3 regions of the Mastigocladopsis repens PCC 10914 genome follow, and region 3 is predicted to be linked to each of the others. Evidence: predicted binding sites of a transcription regulator. Region 3 holds the regulator's gene; each other region holds the start of a gene.
What was found. The regulator HrcA, encoded in region 3, represses chaperone genes, less so after heat shock. The targets are predictions, from matches to a motif close to TTAGCACTCNNGANTCNNGAGTGCTAA.
Positions count from the first base shown of each region.

Region 1 (3,285 bases), 2.1 Mb from region 3:
TTCGGCGTCGAGGCTGTTTTTAAATTCCGCTATCTTCTTGGATAAGTGAATCAAAGTTGTTCCACCACCAGGAACGATACCTTCTTCCACAGCCGCTTTGGTAGCGTTGAGAGCGTCTTCAATTCGTAGTTTGCGGTCTTTGAGTTCGGTTTCTGTTGCCGCACCCACTTTAATTACCGCAACGCCACCAGCTAGCTTGGCGATGCGCTCTTGCAGTTTTTCTCTATCGTATTCAGAATCTGTTTCTTCTAGTTGTTTGCGAATTTGACCAATTCGCTTCTGCACGTCTGTTGTTGTGTTTTCACCAGCAGCAACGATGGTGGTGTTTTCTTTGTCAATTGTGATTTTCCGGGCAGTTCCCAACATTTCCAAAGAAGCGGTATCCAAGCTTAAGCCGATTTCTTCGGAAATCATTTGTCCGCCAGTGATAATGGCAATGTCTTGTAACATTGCTTTCCGGCGATCCCCAAACCCAGGTGCCTTGATGGCGGCGACATTGAGCACACCCCGCGCTTTGTTCACCACCAAAGTTGCCAAAGCTTCCCCTTCCACATCTTCAGAGATAATCAGCAAGGGTTGACCCAAACGGGCAACTTTTTCCAAAACAGGAATTAACTCTTGGATGTTGCTGATTTTCTTGTCGGTAATCAGGATGCGGGCATTTTCAAATTCCACCGTCATCCGTTCATTGTTGGTGATGAAGTAGGGGGAGATGTAACCCCTGTCTATCTGCATCCCCTCGACAACTTCTAAATCCGTTGTTAGGGACTTAGATTCTTCAACGGTGATCACACCATCTTTGGTGACTTTCTCCATCGCCTCAGCCAGCATTTTGCCGACTTCTTCGTCGTTACCAGCTGAAACTGTGGCAACTTGAGCGATCGCCGCACCTTCTACTGGTTTCGCTACTGCTGCAATTTCCTGTACCAACGCCTCAATGGTTTTGTCGATTCCCCGCTTTAAGGCAATGGGGTTAGTACCTGCGGCGACATTCTTCAAACCTTCTTTGATCAACGCCTGCGCCAACACAGTGGCGGTGGTAGTGCCGTCCCCAGCCACATCTTTTGTTTTTGACGCCACTTCCTGGACCAGTTTTGCGCCAGTATTTTCTAGCGGGTCTTCTAGTTCAATTTCTTTGGCAACGGTGATACCATCGTTGACAATTTGGGGTGCCCCAAATTTTTTCTCCAACAGAACGTTACGACCTTTTGGTCCCAAGGTAATTTTCACGGCATCGGCAAGAGCATTGATGCCTCGTTCTAATGCCCGCCGCGATTCTTCATTAAATGCAACAATTTTTGCCATGTTTAGTGTTCTCTAGCGCTTCCAATAGACAATTTAGCACTCAGCGGTCAAGAGTGCTAATGACTTCAAGTCATTGATACCAACTTGTATTCCAGAAGGTAATTTTAGAGTATGGGGCGAGTGACAATTCAAAATATGCCCACCGGACACGCTAGGCGGAGTGTGCAACTCCGACTCAGGAGGCACAAAGTTCAAAATAAAAAATAATCTTCTTACCCTATACCCTACACCTCGACTGGCGTAAGGGAGTGCGCCTCTACCCCCCATACCCGATACCCTGTCCTCTCAAATGATTTTATATTAGAAGCAACTTTTTATAAGGTTACAGTTAGTTAGGAAAAAATTGATTAATATACAGTTGATGCTTATGCAAAGTGGCAATAATGGTTCAATCGGGAGATGAACATATACAGCTCCCTTCGGTCCCTCGGTATTGCTGACCCTAGCGGTTCCGGCTGGTTGGCGGTAGTATTTACGTTTCTTTTAGCTTGCAGTGTAACTTGGCTTTTGATTCCGGCAGTCCGCAAGTTTGCCTTGCGCGTTGGTTGGGCTGACCAGCCGAACGCGCGACGGCTCAACCGAGAACCTTTGCCTAATGCAGGGGGTCTGGCTATTTATGCCGGAGTGATTGCCGCAGTCGTACTAGCTAGTCTCTTACGACCTATTGAACTCGAAAGAGTGCTGGCTGAGGTACAGACTATTCTTTTAGGGGGTTCGATATTAGTTCTTGTGGGCTTTATCGACGACCAATTCGGCTTACCCCCGCTGGTTCGATTGTTAATTCAGATACTCACAGCTTTATTGCTGGTTGCTAATCGTATCACTATTGAAGTTTCTTTTGGAACTCCCATCGATTCTACGTTATCAGTATTATTAACAGTACTGTGGGTCGTTGGAATTACTAATGCTGTTAATTTAATGGATGGTATGGATGGTTTGGCGGGAGGAGTCAGTTTTATCACCGCCATGGGATTGTTAGCAGTTTCAGCTCAAGTTCCTAACCGTGCAGCAGCGACGTTAGTTCTAGCAGCTTTGGGAGGAGCGGCGCTTGGCTTCTTGCGTCATAACTTCCACCCTTCGCGCATTATTATGGGTGATGCCGGAGCTTACTTTTTTGGTTATGTGTTAGCTGCTACTTGTATTTTAGGGAATCTCCAAGCTCCTACGGTTGTCTCTTTAGTAGCACCAGTGCTGTTTTTACTGTTACCAGTACTCGACACCACTCAAGTGTTTGTGCGGCGACTGATGGCGGGTAAAAATCCTCTCAGTACTCCTGGGAAAGACCACCTACACCACCGCTTGCTAGCTTGGGGCTTGTCTCAACGTCACGCCGCGCTGACTCTTTGGTCTGTTACCTTAGTTTGCAACTTGCTGGCAATGAGATTACAAAACATGACTTTGGTACAGATACTTGCCACAACCATCGGCATTATTCTCCTTTTGAGCTTTACCATTTTGCAAAGGATACGAGCAGCGTAAACAGGAATGGGGGAAGTGATGGTGGCATTTTCTCCCCCACGTTTCTGTTGACCTCATTTTCTTGATAGCTTAGTGTCTGCGATTTTGGCTATGGTTGGTGAGGAAGTTGAACATAACTGTAGCCACAGTATCTGCACACTCGATTAAGAAGCCGTGACTACCACGCTCAAGAACGACAAGTTCGGCATTGGGAATCTCTTGAGCAAGTTGCTCAGAGAATTTTACCGGAGTCAAAATGTCCTGCTTACCAACCACAACAAGTGTAGGGCAACAAATATGTGTCAGACGGTCTAAAGTATCGCTGTTGAGGATAGCTCGGCTTTGATGATAAAGTCCATGAGTTGTCGGTAGGAATGGGTACTCACTCGCTATGTTGATGAACTGTTTTATTGCTCCTGGGGTAGAGTACAACTCTTCGGTAAAGATCCAAGGTAGCATCACCTTGGAATAAAGTTTTATGTCTAATATCTGGGGTAGATCACCCAACGTCTCGATAATTGC
Region 1 is NZ_JH992901.1:2,440,038-2,443,322, reverse strand. Features, by position in the region: gene groL (chaperonin GroEL) at 1-1,305, opposite strand, end outside; gene MAS10914_RS0113030 (MraY family glycosyltransferase) at 1,705-2,784, shown strand; gene MAS10914_RS0113025 (alpha/beta fold hydrolase) at 2,854-3,285, opposite strand, start outside.
Region 1: a site for HrcA is predicted at 1,339-1,365, ahead of groL (chaperonin GroEL). Genes of this name have one in related genera too.

Region 2 (3,285 bases), 1.6 Mb from region 3:
CAAAGCCAGGAGCTTTCACAGCAGCCACGTTGAGCACACCACGCAGGCGGTTCACAACCAGGGTTGCCAAAGCTTCTTTCTCGATATCTTCGGCGATAATCATCAGAGGACGACCAGCACGAGCAACTTGCTCGAGTACTGGTACTAGGTCTTGTACCAGAGCAATTTTCTTATCGGTCAGCAGGATGAAAGGCTCATCGAAAATTGCTTCCATCCGCTCAGGGTCGGTTGCGAAGTAGGGAGAGATGTAGCCTTTGTCAAAGCGCATCCCTTCGGTGATTTCCAATTCGGTGGTCATGGACTTCCCTTCTTCCAAGGAAATCACACCTTCTTTGCCCACCTTATCCATTGCTTCGGCAATCATCTGACCGACTTCTTCGTCGTTACCAGCAGAGATTGCACCAACCTGAGCAATTGCTTTGGAATCTTCTACAGGACGAGCGTGTTCTTTGATTTTCTCTACCAAGAAGTTGGTAGCCTTATCAATACCACGCTTCAGCAAAATGGCATTTGCACCTGCTGCAACGTTCCGCAAGCCTTCTTTTACCACTGCGTGAGCCAAAACGGTCGCAGTTGTGGTGCCATCACCAGCAGCATCGTTGGTCTTGGAAGCCGCTTGACGGATCAAAGCAACGCCAGTATTTTCGACGTGGTCTTCCAATTCAATTTCTTTAGCAATGGTCACACCATCATTGATAATTTGTGGTGCGCCAAACTTTTTCTCTAGCACTACGTTCCGACCTTTAGGACCGAGGGTAACGGCTACAGCCTCAGCCAGAATATCCATGCCTCTTTCTAGGGCACGACGTGCGTTTTCGTTGTAGATAATGCGCTTTGCCATATTAGTCCTTTGTCATTAGTCCTTTGTCATTAGTCCTTTGTCATTAGTCCTTTGTCATTGGTCATTAGTCATTAGTCTTGTACTAATGACTAATGACCAATGACTATGAAACGATTGCTAGAATGTCTTTTTCAGAAAGCAGGACGTATTCGTCGGTTCCGAGTTTGATGTCGGTACCAGCGTACTTAGAGTAGAGAACTTTGTCTCCCACTTTGACATCCAGTGACTGACGAGCACCGTCATCTTTGAGCTTGCCATCGCCGACAGCGACAACTTCGCCTACTTGGGGTTTTTCTTTTGCGTTGTCGGGCAAATACAGACCACCAGCGGTCTTTTCTTCAGCGGCGCTCACTTTGACAAATACGCGATCGCCCAGGGGTTTAACTGTAGAAACGCTTAGAGATACAGCTGCCATACCAAATTCTCGCCTTGTTAGCACTCTCGACTCCTGAGTGCTAATGTACCGAAGGGTAGTATGCAATAGCAACATTTTCTTTTGTACGGGTTCCCGAACTTTACTTGCACTCTCTTTCCTGGGTATAAATACTCAACTTTTCTGAGCTTTCAGGTTTTACTCCGTAAATGACGAATATGGATATATGGGCAACTTTGTTTGCAAAGCTGGGAAATTGATATAGAACAGTAATCAGGGAGCCGCGAATTGAGTAACACTACAGTGATCCAGTCCTGCCTTCAGATACAACAGACCACTAAACCACCAGCGAATAAAGCCCTAAGTATTTCTACAGAAACTTTAGGACTGTCGAAAATTCAGAGGGACATTTTTATCTACGCTGTCCAGACAGTTTCTAAATGCTTCTCAAAACAAGCTCGTTTGCGATTTTGGGAATACTTGAAAAAGCGCTTCAAACAGCTAAATCTTCACCAAGGGCAAGAGAGCAGTCTTAGTTGCATCTTTAGAAATAAAGTCAACGGCTTGCCAGTTTGCTGTTCTAGACTGATAATAAAGGATTACCCGGATGCTGCTGTGCGGTATCGCCCAACAACCCCGGAAGTCATTGAGCGGATTATACGAGAACACTTATTAGGCAACAAGGTGGTAGAAGAATATGCATTTTTAACCCATCCTTTGCCAGAAAGTTCCCTAGTTCGTCGTGAAAAGCTTATAGAAGCTTAACATCCCGCAAGGATATGGCACAGTAGTAAACAAATGAAAGTGCGGGTTAATGGTGATCTGGGAGCATCTTGAGTCCAACACTTACTTGTTAACCTGAATAATTATTATTTAATCAGTGTTTTTTAACCCGCAACTTTCAAAGCGATATATAATAACGCATTATAAATACTACTGCTCTACGTATCCTTACTGGAATTTTGCCGTTGGTACATAAATTCCCAAAAATGACAACCACTTTTGGGATTTCATGAAGCAAAGGCAAGTTAAGTGGGAAAAAGCACGACACCTCCTTAATCCACCAGAGAGGATGACCATTCAAGACCTTGATGGATCAAGCGCGATAAGTGCCACTGCTATGAAAGAACCCAGCATGAAAGATCACAAACGACTTCTACTGATTGATGATGACCCTAACCTCATCTTGCTGGTGAAGGATTATTTGGAATTCCGGGGTTATGATGTTATCACTGCTGAAAATGGTCGAGAAGCACTGGAAATTTTAGAGCAGGATATTCCAGACATGATCATTTGCGACGTGATGATGCCGGAAATGGACGGGTATACTTTTGTCGAACAAGTCCGGCAAAACGAACGCACCAGCTGGATTCCCGTTCTCTTCCTTTCAGCTAAGGGACAAAGCGCAGACCGAGTTAAAGGTCTGAATAAAGGTGCTGATGTGTATATGGTCAAGCCTTTTGAGCCAGAAGAATTGGTAGCACAAGTAGAATCTTCTCTGAAGCAAACCATTCGCTGGAAAGAACACCAAGCAAAAGGAGGGGAAAACGGTTCCCGCATCCAAGTTCCCTTTGATGTACAGTTAACCCCAACAGAACTCAAAGTCGTGCAATTTGTGGCTAGAGGTTTAGCTAACCGCGAAATTGCTGAAGAATTAAATGTCAGCCAACGCACGGTAGAAAGCCATGTGTCCAATATGTTGGGCAAAACCAATCTCCACAATCGCACTGAACTAGCGCGATGGGCAATTGAAAATCAAATGGCGTAAGAACAGTGTTGAGTGCTAAGTGTTAAGTGCTAAGTGTTGAGTGCTAAGTGTTGAGTGCTAAGTGTTGAGTGCTGAGTGCTGAGTGCTGAGTGTTAAGTGTTGAGTGCGTAGGGGCGCACAGTATTGCGCCCTGACTAACCCCTGAGTAGCTACCTAGTTCAGCACTCATTTCTCAGAACTTAACTTACCAACCGTCTTCTTCAGTAATGAATTGGTGCGAAATTTCTAAATTCAGTTCATTAAGGTAGGTTAAGGCGCTAGCAATCTGGAAAACTGTTCCCCTTAGTTCCAAATCAAAGCAGC
Region 2 is NZ_JH992901.1:1,957,389-1,960,673, reverse strand. Features, by position in the region: gene groL (chaperonin GroEL) at 1-841, opposite strand, end outside; gene groES (co-chaperone GroES) at 945-1,256, opposite strand; gene MAS10914_RS0110795 (ferredoxin) at 1,503-1,979, shown strand; gene MAS10914_RS0110790 (response regulator transcription factor) at 2,335-2,982, shown strand; gene MAS10914_RS0110785 (NIL domain-containing protein) at 3,167-3,285, opposite strand, start outside.
Region 2: a site for HrcA is predicted at 1,274-1,300, ahead of groES (co-chaperone GroES). Genes of this name have one in related genera too.

Region 3 (3,285 bases):
TTTCTTCGATCAATAGTGTCATGGAACTATTTTACTGGCGAGTGCTGTTGGTTGCACCCCAGTATTAACTACACCCCAGAACTTATCACGCCCTACTGCTGCCAAAAGATGTTGGTGTTTGTTGAGCAACATTTTCCAGTATCGCTGGACGCAGGCAAAGATACACAAGTGGACCGAAAAGTGGGACAAGCGCGGTTATCCAAAACATCTGAGGATTATTCCAACCTCGTCGCGCCATATCATCCCCAAGGACAGTTGGGAAGAGTAGGCAAAACAGGCAAAATGCTAAACTCATGCCATTCATAAAGCGATCGCTCTGAAACTGCTGCCAAAAACCTATCCAATCCCCAAGAAAAGCATAACCAATCAAACCAAGGGTGCTTAAACTGACGGTAACACTGAAAAAGCGAGAATCTAACACCTGTAAAAAAGCATCCTTGCGCCCAGAAAATTGTTGATTCGATTCCCTCAAAGCCAAATAAGGTATAAGACCAAGCGTACCCGAAGCGACTGACGCTATAGCAAAGGGCCAGAAAGGAATCCACTGCATCCTACCATCAAAGAACAGAACCCCACTGTAAATGAACAGCCACATACCAATTAGGGAGAATAGAGAGAGGATCACTGGATTTATATCTACCCAATTCAAAGTGAAGATATTTTTCAGCAGTGTCAGAGTTTCTTCTAAGTGCAGTGGAGGAGCAAAGAACAAAAGGTAGATGATAAATCCAGCCCACAATAACCAAAGAGCTATTTTTCTATTCATAATCTTAATTCTCAGCGGGTTGTTGCTGAGTTGGTATTATCTCTCCACTTGTTTCTCGTAAAGGTGGACGCATACATAAATACATCAACGGACCAAATAGCGGTATGAATGCTATTAACCAGAACAACTGAGGATTATTCATATTTCGCCGCGCCATATCATCTCCTAACAAAGCTGGAAACAATAGGCAAAGTAGGCAAAAATCTAAGCTCATCACATGGATAAAGCGGCTTGTTTGCCATTGCTGAATAAAGTCTCCCCAATTTCCTTGCCCTACACCATAGGAAACTATAATAGCTGTACCTACAGCCAGAGCGATACCCGTTAAGCGAGAATCAAGAAGCGCCAAAAGAGCATTCTTTTTGCCAGCAAACTTTTGACTTGGTTCCCTAAGGGCTAAGTAGGGTAGTAAAGCAAAAGCCCCAACTGCAAAAGAAGCTGAAGCAAACAGCCAAGCCGGAATTTTTTGCCCTCTACCATCAAAAAATATTAGGCAACTGTAGATAACAGGCCAGATGCCCATAATATTAAAGAGTGCCACCACTAAGGGGTTAATCCCTTGCCAGTTACCAGTGGAAAGATTTTTAATTAACTCGAATGTCTCTGGCTGATTAGGAGGGGCAAAGAAAAAGGCATAGGTACTAAATCCTAGCCACAGCATCCCAAAGGCAATTTTTCTGACCATGATTCAAGCTGGTTCTTACCAATTCACCAATTGTGCCGCTACAAGTTGCATCATTGATATGCTGTTATTTTATAGGTTTGAGAGCGCCCAAATTCATAAATCCGTACTAGGGATTGAAATAACTGAAAGCTTCCGACAGGTAATCAGCAGCAGCAGCCACGACTGCGATCGCACCTTCATAATCTAGGCGCGTTGGTCCCAAAACTCCCACACTACCCAGTGACACAGAACCTCGACGATAAGTGGAAGAAATCAACGAGCAAGTGCGTATCGGTTCTAGAGGATTTTCTGCACCAATACGAACCGTGACTCGTGGTTTACCCACTTCCTCCGCCTCCGGTTGTTCTTCAAATATTAACCGCCACAGCTGGTCTTGTTCTTCTTCCAACAGGTGGATCAGCATTTGTACTTGCTGTAATTGAGAAAACTCTGGCTGACGCAAAACTTCAGCAACACCGCGAACCATAATTTGTGTCGCAGATGGAGTCAGAGTGCGATGGGCGAGTTCCGCAAGTGAGGTTTTCAAGAATTCCCCATATATTTGAAACTCTCGGTCTAATTGACTCCATTTCAGGTTGGCTAATTCAGTGATGCTTCGCCCCCGTAAATGACTATTTAAAAAGTTAGATACAATCTGTAACTCACGGTCGATGACATCTGCATCTGCTTGTGTATCTTCCTGAGTTGGCGGTAAATCCATCACTGCTGAATGTGTCTCATATCCATCCGTCACCACAATCAGCATGACCCGTCCCGTTTCTATTTGCACCAGTTGTAAATGTCTCAACACTGCTGTTGCAGTTTGGGGCATGGTAATCAAGGTAATGCAACCACTTAAGGTTGCTAGGATATGCGCCGCTCCTTGCAGTAGAGCTTCCAAACTCCAATCCTCCCACTTGAGGCGGTTTTGTAGTGCTAGTTCTACCTCTCGTGCTAAAGTTTCAGATGGTGTAATTAACTGGTCAACATAGATGCGGTAGCCAGAGTCGGAAGGTATGCGTCCGGCAGAGGTGTGAGGTTGATAGAGTAACCCAGATTTTTCCAACACGCCCATTACATTACGAATTGTTGCTGAGCTAACACCAAGGTTGTACTCCTCAACAAGAGCTTTAGAACCAACAGGTTCTGCTGTGGCTATATAATGACGTATCGTTGCCCAAAGTATATGCTGTTGACGATTTGTTAACTGGACTTGCATAAGGAATTTTTTACTAAAGCCGAATTTTAAGCAAAGCTTGCAAAAATTTGTGGAGATAACTGTGAAAAGGATTAATAATAGTAAAGCAAGATAGCAAGCTGTTGGCTTCTACAGGAATACGTAAATAGAAGTCAACAAGAGTAAAGATTGCAGTACTGCCCTAGAAGAAAGAGCCTTTTAATACAGCGCAACTCTGTTGAAAAAGCTTGTGGATTTTAAGTAAAATAGCCCCCTACTTATGCATAATTCCATATGATTCTTGAAGTCGCTGTATTTCAAGTTACTAATTTCCTAACAGCTAAACAATATGCTTAGGTAGAGTGCCAATGTTTTTTGTGCTCAGGATACTTAGGCTTGCAATCCCAAACTCAAAGCAGGTCCGTTGGTGCAAAACACAAGCTAATACTGAGGAATCGAAGGGTCAACCAACGTTGAATAGGCATCAATTCCACCAGCAATGTTTTTCACATTTGTAAATCCTTGAATCATTAACCACTGACACATCTGAGCAGAACGAATGCCATGATGACACAGGACAAGGGTTTCAGCCTGAGGATTTAAGCGAGTGTTGACTTGATCTGCCCAGTCAGGAAATTGACTTAAGGGAAGATTGACAAAGCCATCAAGGTGGGCGAT
Region 3 is NZ_JH992901.1:308,245-311,529, forward strand. Features, by position in the region: gene MAS10914_RS0103485 (DUF4258 domain-containing protein) at 1-22, opposite strand, end outside; gene MAS10914_RS0103490 (hypothetical protein) at 86-766, opposite strand; gene MAS10914_RS0103495 (hypothetical protein) at 771-1,451, opposite strand; gene hrcA (heat-inducible transcriptional repressor HrcA) at 1,558-2,649, opposite strand; gene MAS10914_RS0103505 (rhodanese-like domain-containing protein) at 3,049-3,285, opposite strand, start outside.